4 regions of the Arthrobacter sp. 2762 genome follow, and region 2 is predicted to be linked to each of the others. Evidence: riboswitches for the same ligand, from Rfam matches in the RefSeq annotation. Region 2 holds a riboswitch; each other region holds the start of a gene.

Region 1 (4,206 bases), on a different contig from region 2:
GGATCCGGGCGATTTCCGTGCTGGCTTTCATCGGGTCACACCAATGCCATGCTTGGGCAACGCTGACGACGTCGAATGCTGAGTCCGCCAGCCCTGTTGCCTCGGCCGTTCCCTCCAACGCCTCAACGCCCGGATAGGACTTTCGAAGTTGCTCCAGCATGTCTGTGGAAGGATCGACGGCGGTCACCTGCAGACCGCGCTCCACGAGCAGTGCCGTAAATTTTCCTGTGCCTGCACCAATATCCGCGGCGGACTTCGCTCCAGGAGGAAGAAGCCAATCCACTGAGTCTGTGGGATAGCCGGGCCGAACGCGATCGTAGTGTTCGCCGCCGTCCTGGAAGCTCTGGCCCAGTTCGTGGCGGCGCGTGGCATGCAGCTTGGGACCACCTGGCCTGCCAGCGCTGCCGGAAACACCTCCGCCGGAAACACTGCCGGAAGGCACGGCCACGCACAGACTCCTTTACCGCGAACGCCAGTTACCCTACGAATTTACCGCACAGTACGCGTGTGTCAGTCAATCGTGCTGTTTCAGTCAATAGTGCAGGGTGCAGCCCCTGCGGTGCCCGGGGTGTTTGGAGCCCATTCCGGATAGATGCGGTGGTCGTTGGCCGGTACCCAGCGGCCTTCATCCACTACATAGTCCCAACCGAGACCCGTGCGCTTGAGTTCTTCGATACCAGCCAGGAGTCGTGTGGCATCCTCCAAGCGGGAGCCCACGCCGAAGCTGGCGCGCAGTGAGCCGGAAGGGAGTCCCAGCCGCTTGAGCAGGGGATGGGCGCAGAAGCGGCCGTCCCGAAGTCCTACACCGTGTTCGGCGGCGAGATAGGCGGCCACCAGTCCGGCGTCGAATCCTTCCACCGAGAAATTGACCACGCCGATAGTGTCTTCGGAGTCGCTGAAGATCCGGTGGACGGTCACGCCGTCGATTGCTTCAAGTCCCTGCACGAGGTAGGAGCGGATGGCAGCTTCATGGGCATGCCAGGCATCCTGGTCCAAGCCGGCAAGCACCTGCGTCGCGCGGGCCAATGTTGCCGCGCCGAGGACGTTGGGGGAGCCACCCTCGTGGCGGGCGGGACCTGAGGCCCAGCTGACCGAGTCCAGGCGCGCCTCACGAACAGCGCCTCCGCCGGCAAGGTGGGGAGTACCGGCGTCGAACCAGTCGGGGCGGCCCACAACGACACCGGCGCCGAACGGAGCGTAGAGCTTATGGCCGGAGAAGACGATGTAGTCGACGTCTGCGGCGGCGATGTTGATGCGGCGGTGGGGGGCCAGCTGCGCGGCGTCCACCACAATCCTGGCACCGTATTCGTGTGCAAGTGCTGCGAGTTCGGCGATCGGCAGGATTTCACCGGTCACGTTCGAGGCCCCGGTGACCGCCAGCAAAGATACGCCGCCTTGGCTGAGTTCCTCGCGGAGCTTGGCCAAGGTAGCGGTCAGTGTCGAAGCAGCTACGACACTGCGGTGAGGGACGCCCTGCCAGGGAAGGAGATTGGCATGGTGCTCGATGTCCAGGTAAAGGACCTCGCCCGTTGGCTTTCCGTCCAGTTGCGGGAGGCAGCCCGCCAACAGGTTCAGCGAGTCCGTGGTGTTCCGGGTGAAGATGACGGAATCGTCGGGACGGCCGCCGACGAATTCGCGGACGATGTCGCGGGAGTTCTCGTAGACCGAGGTGCTGATCTGGGAAGCGTAGCCTGCGCCGCGGTGGACACTGGCGTAGTAGGGGAGGATCTCGTTGAGATACGCAGAAACGATGGTCAACGCGGGAGCGGATGCCCCGTAGTCGAGGTTGGCGTAGCGGACGTGGCCACCCTGGATCAGGGGAGCTTGCAGCTCCGCGCCTGTGACGGCGGCCAGGGGCCTGCCCGCAGCGGCTTCGTGCGCTGCTTCTTCGACCGCAAGGGACGGCAGAACGGTGGAGTTGAACGTAGCAGTGCTCATGGGACCTCACTCAAGAGGGACCCCCTATGGGGATCCGCGCTTGCCGTATCCGTTCCGGACCGGCCAGGTCGTCACCCGGGGCACCCCACCGCGAATGGAGGGTTGCCGGCCAGCAAACCGGGGTTTAGCGCTGGCACTCGTGACCTGTAAAGAGGTTAGGTCACGCATCTGGCCTGCTCCAAAGTCGCTTCGCTTTGTTAAGCACATTGTTACGACGGGTCCGGAAACCGGGCTTTGGGCGAAGAAAAGACGGCGGATGCCCCGAAAAGGAGGCATCCGCCGTCGAAAATTCTATGCAAAGCCGGTTGGCTTGTTGGTGCCGCTGGGTCAGAGGAGGTCATCCAGGGCAGGGTTTAGCCGCTTGAGGACCTCTGAATGCAGGATGGAGTTGGTGGCCAGGGCATTGCCGCCAAAGGGGCCGTCCTCGCCTTCCAGCGAGGTGAAACGGCCGCCGGCTTCCGTCACAATGGGCACCAGCGCTGCCATGTCGTAAAGGTTCAACTCTGGCTCGCAGGCGATGTCCACGGCCCCCTCGGCAACCAGGCAATAGGACCAGAAGTCGCCATAGGCGCGCGTGCGCCAGATGTCTTCCGTCAACCCCAGGAACTCGTCCAGATTGCCGCGCTCTTTCCAACCGGAGAGGCTGGAATATGACATTGAGGCATCCGCCAAGCGCGAAACGTTTGACACCTTGAGCCGGGTGGCTGAGGCCAGGGAGCGGCCCATGTAGGCCCCCATGTCCTTTGCCGCCCACCAGCGCTTGCCCAGCGCGGGAGCGCTGACAACTCCAACGACCGGCTCGCCTTCGTCAACCAGTGCGATCAGGGTCGCCCACACGGGAACGCCCCGAACAAAGTTCTTTGTTCCGTCGATGGGGTCGATGATCCAACGCCGGGAGCCATGGCCGCTGCTGCCGAACTCCTCGCCGAGGACGGCGTCACGGGGGCGCGAGCGCGACAGTTGGCCACGGATGGCTTCTTCCGCAGCCTTGTCGGCATCCGTCACGGGCGTGAGGTCAGGCTTGGTCTCGACCTGCAGATCCAAAGCCTTGAAGCGGTCCATGGTTTGGGCGTCCACGGAATCCGCCAGCACGTGGGCCAGTCGAAGGTCGTCGTTGTAGCTGGAAACGGGTTGGGTCATGCCACCAAACTATCGTGAAACGTTCCGTGCAGCTGGGATGTGGAGCACCAATGCTTAGTTGACGGTACCCAGTTCCTTGGTCTCTTTGGCTTCCAAACGAGGGTCCGCGCCCAGTAGTCGTCGGAGCGAAGACAAACGGGCCACTCCGGAAGGACCGGCATGTCCCTCGTTCACCCAGGCGTCCAGGCCGCAATTGATGGCGCTGGCATCGTGCTTGCAGCCGCGGTCGCAAGCTTCCGTGCCCGGTTCCAAATCGGGGAAGGAATGCAGGATGCGGTCGGGGTCCACGTGCGCCAGTCCGAAGGAGCGGATACCGGGGGTATCGATGATCCAGCTACCCGGCGGCGCGTCTGCCAGTTTCAGGGCCAACGCCGACGACGACGTGTGCCGGCCCCGCCCGGTGACGGCGTTGACACCACCGGTAGCCCGTTCGGCTCCGGTCAGGGCATTAACCATGGTGGACTTGCCGACGCCCGAATGGCCCAGCATGACAGTCACTTTTCCATCAAGGTGGGCCCGCAATTCGGCAACGGCTCGGCTGTCCAGCCGCGCGGACAGTCCGTCGTCCGAGCGGGCATCAATTCCGGACGCTTCATCATCTGCCGTACGGCTGATGATGATGGGAAAGTCCAGGCTGAGATAGTTGGACAACAGCTCGGCAGGGTCCTTGACGTCTGCTTTGGTGACGAGCAGCAGCGGCTCGATCCCGGCGTCGTAGGCTGCAACCAAGGCGCGGTCAATAAAGCCGGTTCGGGGCTCCGGATTGGCCGCGGCGACCACCACCACAAGTTGGTCTGCGTTGGCCACCACCACTCTTTCGATGGGGTCGGTATCATCAGCGCTGCGCCGGAGCAGTGTCTTCCGCTCCTCAATGCGGACCAGCCGCGCAAGGGTGTCCGGCTCTCCCGATACGTCGCCCACCAAGGCGACGAAATCGCCGGGGACTACGGGGTTTCGTCGCAGTTCACGCGCGCGTGCAGCGATGATAATGCGTTCATCCGAGGAGTCTTCCCCAACGATGGCGGTGTAGCGCCCGCGGTCTACCGTGATGATCCGGCCGATGACGGCGTCATCATGACTGGGGCGGTCTTTGGTGCGGGGTCTTGATCCTTTTTTGTTGGGACGGAT
Region 2 (4,206 bases):
CCCTCTCGACGCGGCTGAGGAAGCCCTTGGTCAGTCCCGTGGCGTCCGCCACTTGCTCGATGGTGAGGCGCTGCGCCTGGCGGGCTGCGCGGATTCTGGAACCAATGGCAACGGGAACGTTGCTTGGTTCAACGGGGAGAGCCTTCATTCACGAACCTTTCAGGCCTGTCATTGGGCCCTGTCATTGCAGCAATAGTAGCGGGATCACGGGCTGTGGGAGCCACAAACAGCCCAACGATGACCAAAGCCCCTTGACTGTTACTCCGATCACAACATATCCTCATAGGCAACAAGTGTTGTCTGTGAGGCACAACACGAACCCAATCTCCAATCATCAGCACGGAGACTTCGGCGCTTCGCAGGAGTATCGTCGAAAACCCCAACCTCCGTGCACCAGCTCCAAGGAGCCACTCATGGACTCATCGTTCATAAACATCGCCATTGTGGTGGTGTACCTGCTTGCCATGCTCGCATTCGGTTGGTGGGGCAAGTCCCGCACCAAGAACAACAGCGACTTCCTGGTGGCCGGCCGCCGCCTGGGACCCTTCCTTTACACAGGCACCATGGCCGCAGTTGTCCTCGGTGGCGCATCCACCGTCGGCGGCGTCGGCTTGGGCTACAAGTTCGGCATCTCGGGGATGTGGCTGGTAGTCGCAATCGGCTCCGGCGTCCTCCTCCTGAGCTTGCTCTTCGCCGGGACCATCCAGCGCCTGAAGATCTACACGGTCTCCCAAATGCTGAGCCTTCGCTACGGCAGCAAGGCTACGCAGACCTCCGGAATCGTCATGCTGGCCTACACCCTCATGCTCTGTGCCACATCCACCGGCGCATACGCCACGATCTTCGTCGTCCTCTTCGACTGGGAACGCTGGATGGCGATCGCCGTCGGCGGTGCGATCGTGCTTGTTTACTCGACAATCGGTGGCATGTGGTCCATCACGTTGGCCGACCAGGTCCAGTTCATCATCAAGACCGTAGGCATCTTCTTCCTGATGCTCCCGTTCGTCATGAATGCGGCCGGAGGACTGGATGGCATCCGTCAGCGTGTCGATGCGAGCTTCTTCCAGATTGACGGAATCGGTCTCCAGACGATCATCACGTACTTCGTTGTTTACACCCTTGGACTCCTTATCGGCCAGGACATCTGGCAGCGCGTCTTCACGGCCAAGACTCCCAAGGTTGCACGCTGGGGCGGCGCGACGGCCGGCGTTTACTGCATCCTCTACGGTGTAGCCGGCGCCTTGATCGGCCTGGCCGCCCGGGTGGCGCTCCCCAACATTGATGTCGCCAACCTCGGCAAGGACGTCGTGTATGCCGAAGTGGCAACGCACATCCTGCCCATCGGCATCGGCGGCCTGGTCATGGCCGCAGCTGTTGCAGCCATGATGTCCACTGCTTCAGGTGCCCTGATTGCCGCCGCCACCGTGGCTCGCGCAGATGTTGTTCCGTTCGTTGCCAGCTGGTTCGGCAAGACCATCAACACTGACGACACCGAAAACCCCGAGCACGACGTCAAGGCCAACCGTTACTGGGTTCTTGGCCTGGGCATCGTTGCGGTGCTGATCTCCATGGCCGCGCAGGACGTGGTTGTTGCCCTCACCATTGCCTACGACATCCTGGTAGGCGGCCTCCTCGTCGCGATCCTCGGCGGCCTCGTCTGGAAGCGCGGAACCGGTATCGCTGCTGCCTGGTCCATGGCAATGGGCTCGATTCTGACTCTGGCCTTGCTGATCCTGTTCGCAACTGGAGCCATTCCGAGCGTCGATGGCGTTTACGCCAACGAACCCATCTACTACGGCCTGGCAGCGTCGTTCGTGGCCTATGTCGTGATTTCCCTCCTCACGCCGCCCACGGAACCAGAAGTTCGGGCCGCTTGGGACAAGCGCGTGGCCGGTGCGGTCTCTGACGAATTGCCCCTGGAGGCCCACCCTGTCAGCAGCCACCACGCCAGCTAGCTGAGCAGACCCAGCCCCAAGTAATGTTCGACGGCGGCGCCGCCCCTTCCCGGGGCAGCGTCGCCGTTGCGCTTTCCGTCTAGATTCGGGCGTTGCGAGGGCCACTCTGCGCCCCATCCACACCCTTTGGCACGCACACCAGGCCCCACAACGCAGGGGATCCGAGGACCACACTTCTCCAGGACAGCACTCCTCCAGTACAGTGGTCCCAGCTTCAAGAGAGGTGGCGCCAAGCTCCGACTGGCCACACACCAACCCCATGTTCACGGGTGGTTCGGATGAGGAAGCGGCCCGTCCCGGACCAGAGACAACCGAGCGGGCAAGAGCACTCCCCCAAAGGAGCAGTCCTTGCCGTACCAAGCCCTCAGCACCCCCACCGAATCCGAAGCGCCCACCGTCCCGGTGATTCCCGGCGTCGACCTTGTCCTTGGGACGGTGACCCTGTTCGTGAACGGTGGCCTGAGCCGGTTCCGGCACCACGAAGCGCACCTGATAGCAAAGGCCCTTGCCCAGGCTGTGCGTCCGTCGCGGTGGTGTGATTCGTCGAGGACGTTGACGGTGACTGTTGCAGCGCTCGGGCGTCCGGCGGGACTGGAGCGGCATTTCAGATTCGGTGAAGAGGGCCCTGCCTAGAAGAAAACGGTCCTAGAATTCTTCGTCTTCTTCCCCGCGGAATTCTTCGGTTTCATCCAGGGGAACAACCCGCTCGTCGTCGTCCGGGACGTCGATTTCCTCCACCCAGGGTTCGTCGACTTCCTGGTCATCGCTATAGTCGTAAGCGGGGTCTGACTCGATGGTCTCCCGTTCCGGGTGGTTGGCGTGCGGTTCGGTGGTGTCCATGCTGCAACCTCCGTCTGGTGGGCTGGCAAGCAGCCTGCTGACCGAGTGCGGGGAGGGCCCCCGCCCCTGTCCTTCCATCTGAGCACTGTGCTTGAACAGGGTCAAGGCACGCCCGGAGCAAGGCAGGATCGAGCCCAAAATTAAGGCATGCCGAACATTCCATCTAAGGAATACCGGCCAAAAATCCGCGCCAATAAGCGGTACAGTGGGCGTGCAATGGGGCCGCTACTACCCCACCCAGCACAGGAGAAAAAGTGCAGAAGCACCAGGAATCCCACGGTTCGTCGAGCCCCGCTCCGGACCCCGCCCCCGGATCCGGAACACCGCCCCAACCAGTCCCGCCCACGTCCGCGGACATCAGGCGCTGGCGTCAATACCTGGCCGACGAGCGGGCCGAAGCCGCCGTCTACCGGGAACTCGCCCAGCGTCGTGACGGCGAAGAACGCCAGATCCTGCTCGCCCTGGCCGAGGCAGAGGGAAGGCACGAGGCACACTGGCTCAAGCTCCTCGGAGAGCACGCTGGCATGCCGAAGGGAGCTTCGACCCGTAGCCAGCTACTGGGCTTCCTGGCCCGGCACTTCGGCTCTGTGTTCGTGCTCGCCTTGGCTCAGCGCGCGGAAGGCCGCTCCCCTTACGGCGCCGAACCTGCCGCGACCCCGGCCATGGTTGCCGACGAACAAATCCACGAAGAAGTTGTCCGGGGCCTTGCCACGCGTGGACGCAACAGGCTCTCCGGTACCTTCCGCGCCGCCGTTTTTGGTGCCAACGACGGCCTGGTGAGCAACCTTTCACTGGTTATGGGTATGGCCGCAACGGGCGTTCCCAGCCCAGTGGTCCTTATGAGCGGTGTTGCCGGATTGCTGGCCGGCGCCCTGTCCATGGGGGCCGGCGAGTACGTTTCGGTCCGCTCGCAACGGGAGTTGCTCAACGCCACGCTGCCCACGCAGGCTACCCTCACAGCCGCCCCTTCTTTGGACATCGAACACAATGAGCTCGTGCTGGTGTATTTGGCCCGCGGCATGACCCGTGAGGCCGCCGAGCACCGCGCCGCCGAACGCATGGGACTGTTCAGTTGCGACTGCGATCCCAGCCTCTCCTTGCAACCCGAGAAGGAGCAACCCACTGACGACCACGAAACCGTGGGGTCTGCCTGGGGCGCTGCGATGTCCAGCTTCTGCTTCTTCGCCTCGGGTGCGATCGTGCCCATCCTTCCGTTCATTTTCGGCATGACGGGTGCGGCGGCACTGATGGTAGCCGGTGTTCTGGTGGGCATCGCGCTCCTGGCGACTGGCGCCGTCGTCGGACTGTTGTCCGGGACCTCACCGCTGAGTCGTGGCTTCCGGCAGCTGGCGATCGGCCTGGGTGCCGCGGCCGCCACGTATGGGCTTGGCCTCGCGTTCGGAACGATGAT
Region 3 (4,206 bases), on a different contig from region 2:
AACTCGAACGTCAGCACGGTGCCGCCGGCCTTCATTTGCTTGGCTGCGAGCTCGTACTGCGGGTGCGATTTCAGCAAGGGGTACTTGACCCAGCTGATGGCGGGTTGCTGCTCAAGCCATTCTGCGATTTTCAAAGCGGAGGCTGAACTGTGGTTCACGCGCAAGCCAATGGTCTCCAGGCCTTTGGTCAACACCCAGGCGTTGAACGCGGAGAGCGACGGTCCGGTGTGCCGCATCAGCTGCTTGACCGGGCCATCGATGAATTCCTTGGTGCCCATGATCGCCCCGCCAAGGACACGTCCCTGGCCATCGATGTGCTTGGTGCCGGAGTACACGATGACGTCCGCGCCCAAGTCACCGCAACGCTGCAGCAGGGGAGTGGCAAAGACGTTGTCGACGACGACGGTCGCTCCCGCAGCATGCGCCAGCTCGCTGACGGCGGCGATGTCCACGATTTCCTGCATGGGGTTGGACGGCGACTCGAAGAACACGGCGGTGGTCGGTTCGGAGAGGGCAGCACGCCACTGGTCGAGGTCGGGACCGTCGACAAACACGGTCTCGACGCCCCAACGTGGCAGGATCTCGTTGAGGATCACGAAGCACGAGCCGAACAGGGAACGGGCGGCCACCACGCGATCACCGGCAGCCAGGAGGGCACCCAAAGCGGTGAACACCGCGGACATGCCGGACGCCGTCGCAAAGCACGCTTCGGTTCCTTCGAGCAACCGCAACCGCTCCTGGAACGTGGCTACGGACGGGTTGCCGTAGCGGGAGTAAACGAAGCGTTCGTCCTCGCCGGTGAAGGCACGTTCGGCGGCGGCAGCGGATTCGTAGACGAAGCCGGAGTTCAGGAAGACGGGTTCGGACGTCTCCTGGAAGTTGGTACGGTCAAGGCCACCGCGTACTGCCTGGGTGTCAGGGCTCCAGCTGGCGGCATCGGGATTGAAAGTCACTTAGTCGTTCCCCAGGTTGGTTGGCAGGCCGCGGTTCTTCCAGCCGTTGATGGTGCGCTCGCCGTAGCGGTCCGGGTCACCTTCGAAGCCCTCGAGCACGTTGTAGGCGGTGAACCCGGCCTGCGTCGCGGCGATGGCGGCAGAGATGGAGCGCTGGCCTGAGCGGCAGATGAAAACGAGTTCCACGCCCTCGCCCTCGGGTGCCTGCTGCTGCAGGTCCTCAAGGAAGCGGGAGTTGGGAATGCCACCGGCGAGGTTCCACTGAATGAACAGGGGATCATTCTCTGTGGCTTTGGTGTCCGGAATGCCGATGTGTGCCCACTCGGCCTCGGTGCGGACGTCTACCAGGATGGCGCCTTCTTCAAGCTTGGCCCACGCGTCCTGCGGGGTCAGGTCACCTGCGTAACTCATGCGTGTCCCTCGAATGCTTCTTCGTCGTCGTCGTTCTCCAACTGGTCAACAGCATTCGCGACGGCGGCGTCTGCGTTGGCGATGGCAGCGGGCAGGACGACCGCCTGCGCCACGATGACATCCGTGCCATTGAACGTGGCTGCCGGGCTGCCGTGGAGCACGTAGCCGTCGGCGAGGGCCGTGGTGATCCGCTCGCAGAATTCACGGGTATCCGGCCCTGTAATCAGGCGGTAGGAGAGTTTTTCTTCAGTGGGTTCAGGCATTGGCTGGTGCTCCTCAGTCACGCTTGCAGTTCGAAGTGTCGATACGCCGAGTAGTCACCTGAGGCACCCCGCCGGAGAGAGGGTTGCCGACCAGCAAGTCAGGGCTTGGCGCTGGTGCTCATTACTCAAGAAAAACGTAACATCCCGCGGCGGCGGCCCGCACTTGCAAGCGGTTACGCGGTCGTCATGTTGCGTAACCGGCCGGCGCTGGGGTAGCAGCCCAAATGTGACGCCCCGGGAGCATAATTGACGCAGTACGACCCCCTGTAACTTCGCAAGAAATCAGGTCGCGGTGAACGGACAAGGCAGCTCTACACTCAAGCCCATGCTGCATTTTGGATGGTTCGTGGGGCACGGTTTTGGTGTCCAGGGGTGGGGAACTCCCGGTTACAGCCTGGGCTACGACTGGAAGAAACCTGCCCTGTATCAAGACGCCGTCCGCGCGTTTGAGCAATCCGGCCTTGACCTCTTCATCATCGAGGACTCCCTTACTGTTCCTGATACTTATGGCGGCACCGCCGAGGTTTCGCTGGCACACGCCTCCTTTGCGCCCAAGCATGATCCTTTGGCGCTGGTCCCGTACCTTCTGTCCGCCACCAAGCACCTTGGGATTGTGCCGACTGTCAGCGCTTCGTTCTATCCGCCCTTCACAGCCGCACGGCTCCTGGCCACGCTGCAGCACTTCTCCGAGGGCCAGCTCGGCTGGAACGTTGTCACCTCCGGCAGTGACCTGGCGGCACAGAATTACGGGTTGGACCAGCAGATTGAACACGACCTTCGGTATGAGAAGGCGGAGGAATTCGTCGACGTCGTCCGGCAGCTTTGGCGCAGCTGGGAACCCGGCGCTGTGCTTGAGGACGTTGAAGCCGGCGTGTTCGCCGACCACACCAAAGTGCACCCCATCAGCCATCAGGGTGACTTCTTCAAGGTCCGCGGTCCGCTGAACACCGCACCTCTGCCGGAGGAGCCCGTACTGGTGCAGGCCGGTGCTTCTCCTCGGGGCAAAGCGTTCGCGGGTGGGCATGCAGATGTGGCGATCGCCTTGGCGCGTGGCGTTGACGGCATGAAGGCCTACCGGGATTCCATCCGTGCCGAGGCTGCCAAGGCTGGCAGGAACCCCGACGACGTCAAGGTACTTTTCGTGCTCAAGCCCACCGTGGTTGGTTCATCAGCCGAGGCCGAGGAGTTGCGTGCGCAGCGCCGGGAGCTTACCCAGCGTGATATCGACAGCCAGCTCAACTCGATCTCCTACCTGTCCGTGATCGACTTCAAGCAGTTCGACCTCGATGCGCCGTTGCCTGAATTGAGCACCAACAGCAACCAAGGCACGTTGGAGCACTTCGCCAAGGCAGCCCCTCCGGGGTCTACCCTGCGCCAGATCCTGCAGGCACGCAGCGGTGGTGCCGGCGATTCGATCATCGGCACGGTTGGTGAAATCGCGGACTACCTCGAGGAGACCGGCGAGGCTGTGGGTGGCGACGGCTTCCTCTTCTCTGGCTTCGTGGACCCCGTCACCGTGCACGGAGTGCTGGACAAGCTCACTCCCGAACTGCGACGCCGTGGCCTGTTGAGGAAGAGTTACGGCGACGGCGGCTTCCGCCAGAATCTTCTGGACTTCTGATGTCCTCCGAGCCCATTTCCTCCGAGCCCGGAACCCTGCTGATCGGCACATCGCCGGTGGACCCTGAAAGCGTGGCGCAGGCTGCCTTGGATCCGGCGTTTCACGTGAAACTCAACCACGATGCGTTGTCTTTGATCGGCCGCTCACGCGAAGTGCTGGAGCGTGCGTCGACCTCAGGGCAGAAAATCTACGGCCTCAACACCCTCCTCGGGTCCGGACGCGATACGGCTGTGGAGGAGAGGTCGGTTCTCGCCTATCAAATCCAGGTAGTCAGATACCACAACAGTGGTGTGGGCGACCATCTGGACCGGCCCTCCGCTCGCGCCGTGATGCTCGCCCGGCTCATCGGATTCAGCCGCGGCGGCTCCGGTGTACGCCCGGAGACCGCCCAGTTCTATGCGGAACTACTAAACCGTGGAGTTCTTCCCGCCATTCCCCGCGAAGGCTCAGTCGGCTCATCGGACCTCACCCAGCTCGCCGCCGTCGCCGCCGTCGTCATCGGTGAAGGTGAAGCGATCGATGCGAACGGCACCTTGGTACCCGGGGCGAAAGCGCTCGCCGACGCAGGTCTTCAGCCGTTGCGACCAGCGCCCGGTGAGGCCCTGGCCCTGGTCAGCGCCAACGCTTACTCGGTAGGCGCCGGCACCCTCGCCTTGGTGCGCCTGCAACAGCTGGCGGAACTCGCCGACGTCGCGCTTTCCCTCTCGCTTGAGGCCATTGCAAGGTACGACGGCGGTGGAAACCTCAGCCCGTTTTCGCCGGCTATCCAAGCGGGCAAGGCGGTGGACGGGCAGAAGGTCTCGGCGGCCGCGGTACGTTACCTGTTGCGCGGCGGGTGGTTGGAGGACGTTCGCCCCGAAGTATCGGTGCAGGATGCTTTGTCATTCCGTTCTGCGCCCCAGACGCACGGCGCTTTTCGCTCCTTGGTTTCACAGCTCCGCGCTGCTCTGACGGTGGA
Region 4 (4,206 bases), on a different contig from region 2:
TTGTTATCCGCCAAGGGAATGATCATGTTCCGGGTACCGAAGCGCGGGTGCACTCCGCCCCGGACTGCGTCCACTCCCAGAGCTGCGGAAATTCGTTCGGTAGTGGCCAAAAGGCCATCTCGTTCACAAGCGTAAGAGACGTGATCCATGCGCATGGCTTCATCTTGGCACTTTGTGATCGGGGTCTCAGCTAAGGGAAGCCTAACTAACATGGGACCTTGTTGCGCGCCGCCGGAAGGCGTCACGCCGGGTCGCGTAAAGACTGAAAAATACTGCCTTCGTCACAAAGCTGTCCAAGCACCCGGGCGCTTCCTAGACTGGCCCCAGCCCACGCCTACAGCGATCAACGGCAAACCCGCGCGCCACTAAGAGGAGAATTCAATGTCCCAAGGATGGTCTTTCGAAACACGCCAGATCCACGCAGGGCAGGAGCCTGACTCTGCCACGGGAGCGCGGTCGCTTCCGATCTACCAGACCACGTCCTTCGTTTTCCCCAGCGCAGAGAGCGCAGCCAACCGCTTTGCCTTGGCCGAGCTCGCCCCGATCTACACCCGTATCGGCAACCCAACACAAGATGCCGTGGAGCAACGGATCGCCAGCCTCGAAGGCGGACTGGGCGCATTGCTCCTTAGCTCCGGACAGGCCGCGGAAAGCTTCGCCATCCTGAACATTGCCGAGGCCGGAGACCATATCGTCGCCAGCCCCAGCCTTTACGGCGGCACCTACAATCTGCTGGCGCACACGCTGAAGAAGTTCGGCATCTCCGTGACGTTCGTGGAGGACCCGGACAACCTGGACCAGTGGCGGGACGCCGTGCAGCCCAATACCAAGCTGTTCTTCGGCGAGGTGGTGTCCAATCCGCGCCAGGACGTGCTGGACATCGAGGGTATTTCACACGCCGCGCATGAGGCTGGTGTGCCGCTGATCGTGGATAACACGCTTTCCACCCCATACCTCATTCGTCCCATCGAATGGGGAGCGGACATCGTGGTGCACTCGGCTACCAAGTATCTGGGCGGCCACGGTGCGGCGATCGCCGGCGTGATCGTGGACTCCGGAAACTTTGATTTCGGCAAGGACCCGGAGCGCTTCCCCGGATTCAATACTCCGGACCCCAGCTACAACGGACTCGTTTACGCCCGGGACCTTGGCAAGGACGGCGCGCTCGGAGCCAATCTCTCCTACATTCTCAAGGCCCGTGTGCAGCTGCTGCGCGATCTGGGTTCGGCGGTTTCCCCCTTCAACGCCTTCCTCATCGCCCAGGGGCTGGAAACCTTGAGCCTGCGCGTTGAGCGCCACGTCTCGAACGCCACTAAGGTGGCGGAATGGTTGGAAGGCCACGACGACGTCGAATCGGTCGCCTTCGCGGGTCTGCCGTCCAGCCCTTGGTACGACCGTGGCCGTAAGTATGGGCCGAGGGGTACGGGTGCAGTGGTGGCATTCAACATCAAGGGTGGCGTCGAGGCCGGCAAGCGATTCGTCGACGGCCTGGAGTTGCACTCCCATGTTGCCAACATCGGTGACGTCCGCTCGCTGGTTATCCACCCGGCGTCGACTACCCACAGCCAGCTCACGGTCGAACAGCAGCTGGTTGCGGGCGTGAATCCAGGCCTTGTCCGCCTGTCCGTGGGAATCGAGCACGTGGACGACATCATTGCTGACCTGGAGGCTGGTTTCCGGGCTGCCAAAGGCGCTTAGCGGGCGGCCGCCCGCCGACGAAAATTCGCCGGGCGGCCCTTCGCCGTGTGTGTTCCTGAACGAAGCGGCCCCAAACCGTCACACAGATGTCACATTCTTCGCCAAAACAGCGGTATTTTTCCTAGACTCTACGTATTAGGTCATGAGTGCCAGTGACAGCCCCGGCTTGCTGGCCGGCAACCCTCCTCCGCGGTGGGGTGCCCCGGGTGAAGACCTGGCCTGTCGCACGCAAGGCGGCAGGCAAGCGCGAGGTTAGGTGTCAAAGGAATGACCATTACTGCTACAGCACCCCCCAAACCGGGCAAAGAAGACGGGACGGTCAAGTACGCCGGCGTAGGTTCGCTGGAACTTGAAGCCGGCGGTTTTCTCCCGGACGTTGTGTTGGCCTATGAGACCTGGGGGCAGTTGAACACGGATGCGTCCAACGCAGTCCTCGTCCAGCACGCACTGACGGGAAGCACGCATGTGGCCCGCGGTGCCACTGATGAGGAAGGCTGGTGGGAGCAACTCGTTGGCCCCGGCGCGACGATCGACACCAACCGGTTCTTCGTTATCTCCATCAACATTGTGGGCGGCTGTTACGGCAGCACGGGCCCATCGTCCGAGGCGCCGGACGGGCGGCCCTGGGGATCCCGCTTCCCCCTGATCACTTTGCGCGACAGCACGGTGGCTGAAGCCCGCCTCGCCGACGCGTTGGGGATCAAGTCATGGCACGCCGTCCTTGGTGGTTCCATGGGTGGGGCGCGGGCACTCGAGTGGGCGGTGACGTTCCCTGAGCGTGTCCAGCGGTGCGCAGTTATTTCTGTCGGCGCCTACAGCACAGCCGAGCAAATCGCTTTCGCCCAGTCGCAGACACTCGCCATCCGCCAGGACCCGAACTTCAACAACGGCGATTACTACGGTGGACCAACTCCTGAGGCGGGCCTTGCCCTGGCCCGACGGATAGCCCACATCACGTACCGATCAGCGCTGGAGCTTGATTTCCGCTTCGGCCGGGAAGCCCAGCACCAGGAGACGCCCTTAGCCGCTCCTGTCCTGGGGGAGCGTGGCCGCTACCAGGTGGAAAGCTACCTCGACCACCAAGGCACCAAGCTGGTGCGCCGGTTCGATGCCAACAGTTACATCGCCATCACTGAGGCACTCATGTCCCACGACATCAGCCGGGGCCGGGGCACCTTGCGGGAAGCCTTGGCCAGCGCCACTGCTGAATTCTTTGTGGCAGCCGTCGACTCCGACCGCCTCTATTTCCCGGCCCAGTCATTGGAACTGGCACAAAATCTGCCTGGCGACGTGCCCGTCCACCTGATCGAGGCCCCCATCGGGCACGACGGCTTCCTCACCGAAATCGGGCAACTGTCGGCCCAACTGCATCAGGCCTTCTTCGCCTAACGGCCAGGCTTTCTTCGACTAGGCCCGCTCAGCCGTTCATGATCTCGCCGCGCTGCTTCATGTAGTCCTCCATGGCGATCTCGCCGTTGCTGAACTTGAGGTCCAGTTCGGCCAGCTTTCGCGCGCGGAAGCCTTGCTGCTCAGAGCCGCTGTTGGTGGGGAAGGCAGGTGAAGAAGCGTTCGACGGCGGTCCTGCCGGCGGTTGCGCATCGGCAGGGCGGACGGTGGCGGGCTCCCCGGGATAGCCCGGGTAATTCTGGGTGGGATACCCCTGTGCGGGATAGTTCGGTCCCGGAAGATTCTGCGGCGGGTAGCTCTGCTGCGGGTAACCCGGTCCTGGAAGATTCTGCGGGGGATAGCCGGGGCCCGGATAGTTCTGGCCAGGATAGTTCTGACCCGGGAAGCTACGGTCCTGGAAATTACGGTCCTGGAGCCGCCGCGCCCGGGACCTGTTGTAAAGACGGATCCCCATGGGAATCAGCCACGAGCAGACGATGATCCAGAAGATCAGATTGTTCACGGTGCAGGCCTCCTAGGTCTTAAACCCAGCTTAGTCCCGCCGTTTCACACCAGCTTTGTCTCCATGCCCAGGAACCTCCCGTAGCGTTCCACCTCTGCCTCCAAAGCTTGTTGTTCGGCTGTTGTGACGGGCCGGTTCATTCGGACATCGAGTTCGCAGATCCCACCGGAGAAGCCGTGGCGCCACCATCCGGCCAACCTGCCATCCAGCAACACCACGTGAATGGGAGCATCGCCCTCCGGGAAATAGGGTGCCCTTCCACCGAGGTAGTGCCTCGATTGGGAATAGCCCATCACGTATTCGTCGTAGCACTGGATGAGATCGACACGGGGGAGCAGCGGCCCATCATCAGCTGGCGGGGGAGTCGCAGCAAGTGCTTCCACGTCTTCTGCTGGCAAGTAGAAGTCCAGGCCCTCAATCGCCACAGGCACCAAGGCGCTGGGAGCGGACTCTTCAGCTATCTGTAAGCCAAGCCGTACATCCTTCATGGTCAGTCCGGACCACGCGGCACAGTCCTTGATGGTTGCAGGTCCGCGGCTGGTGAAGTATCGCAGGGCCAGCTGGCCCAAGGCCCACTCACGGTCATCGCCGATCAAGGG

What was found. Region 2 has a riboswitch for S-adenosylmethionine ahead of ABIE18_RS15725 (hypothetical protein). Riboswitches for the same ligand answer to the same signal wherever they lie in the genome.
Region 1: linked by a shared signal. The riboswitch ahead of ABIE18_RS09385 (aminotransferase class V-fold PLP-dependent enzyme) and the one ahead of ABIE18_RS15725 (hypothetical protein) in region 2 are both predicted to bind S-adenosylmethionine.
Region 3: linked by a shared signal. The riboswitch ahead of ABIE18_RS18850 (DUF1737 domain-containing protein) and the one ahead of ABIE18_RS15725 (hypothetical protein) in region 2 are both predicted to bind S-adenosylmethionine.
Region 4: linked by a shared signal. The riboswitch ahead of metX (homoserine O-acetyltransferase MetX) and the one ahead of ABIE18_RS15725 (hypothetical protein) in region 2 are both predicted to bind S-adenosylmethionine.

The regions. Positions count from the first base shown of each region.
Region 1 covers NZ_JBEPSI010000004.1:181,017-185,222, forward strand. The annotation lists gene ABIE18_RS09380 (class I SAM-dependent methyltransferase) at 1-442, opposite strand, end outside; gene ABIE18_RS09385 (aminotransferase class V-fold PLP-dependent enzyme) at 529-1,938, opposite strand; SAM riboswitch class IV at 1,970-2,083, opposite strand; gene hisN (histidinol-phosphatase) at 2,266-3,078, opposite strand; gene rsgA (ribosome small subunit-dependent GTPase A) at 3,133-4,206, opposite strand, start outside.
Region 2 covers NZ_JBEPSI010000008.1:123,385-127,590, forward strand. The annotation lists gene ABIE18_RS15715 (helix-turn-helix domain-containing protein) at 1-148, opposite strand, end outside; gene ABIE18_RS15720 (sodium:solute symporter family protein) at 414-1,955, shown strand; SAM riboswitch class IV at 2,168-2,287, shown strand; gene ABIE18_RS15725 (hypothetical protein) at 2,304-2,588, shown strand; gene ABIE18_RS15730 (hypothetical protein) at 2,601-2,795, opposite strand; gene ABIE18_RS15735 (VIT1/CCC1 transporter family protein) at 3,050-4,206, shown strand, end outside.
Region 3 covers NZ_JBEPSI010000011.1:53,695-57,900, reverse strand. The annotation lists gene ABIE18_RS18860 (O-succinylhomoserine sulfhydrylase) at 1-953, opposite strand, end outside; gene ABIE18_RS18855 (rhodanese-like domain-containing protein) at 954-1,364, opposite strand; gene ABIE18_RS18850 (DUF1737 domain-containing protein) at 1,361-1,627, opposite strand; SAM riboswitch class IV at 1,642-1,753, opposite strand; gene ABIE18_RS18845 (NtaA/DmoA family FMN-dependent monooxygenase) at 1,920-3,248, shown strand; gene ABIE18_RS18840 (aromatic amino acid ammonia-lyase) at 3,248-4,206, shown strand, end outside.
Region 4 covers NZ_JBEPSI010000002.1:173,604-177,809, reverse strand. The annotation lists gene ABIE18_RS04920 (VOC family protein) at 1-155, opposite strand, end outside; gene ABIE18_RS04915 (bifunctional o-acetylhomoserine/o-acetylserine sulfhydrylase) at 382-1,698, shown strand; SAM riboswitch class IV at 1,837-1,951, shown strand; gene metX (homoserine O-acetyltransferase MetX) at 1,966-3,087, shown strand; gene ABIE18_RS04905 (hypothetical protein) at 3,116-3,607, opposite strand; gene ABIE18_RS04900 (winged helix DNA-binding domain-containing protein) at 3,652-4,206, opposite strand, start outside.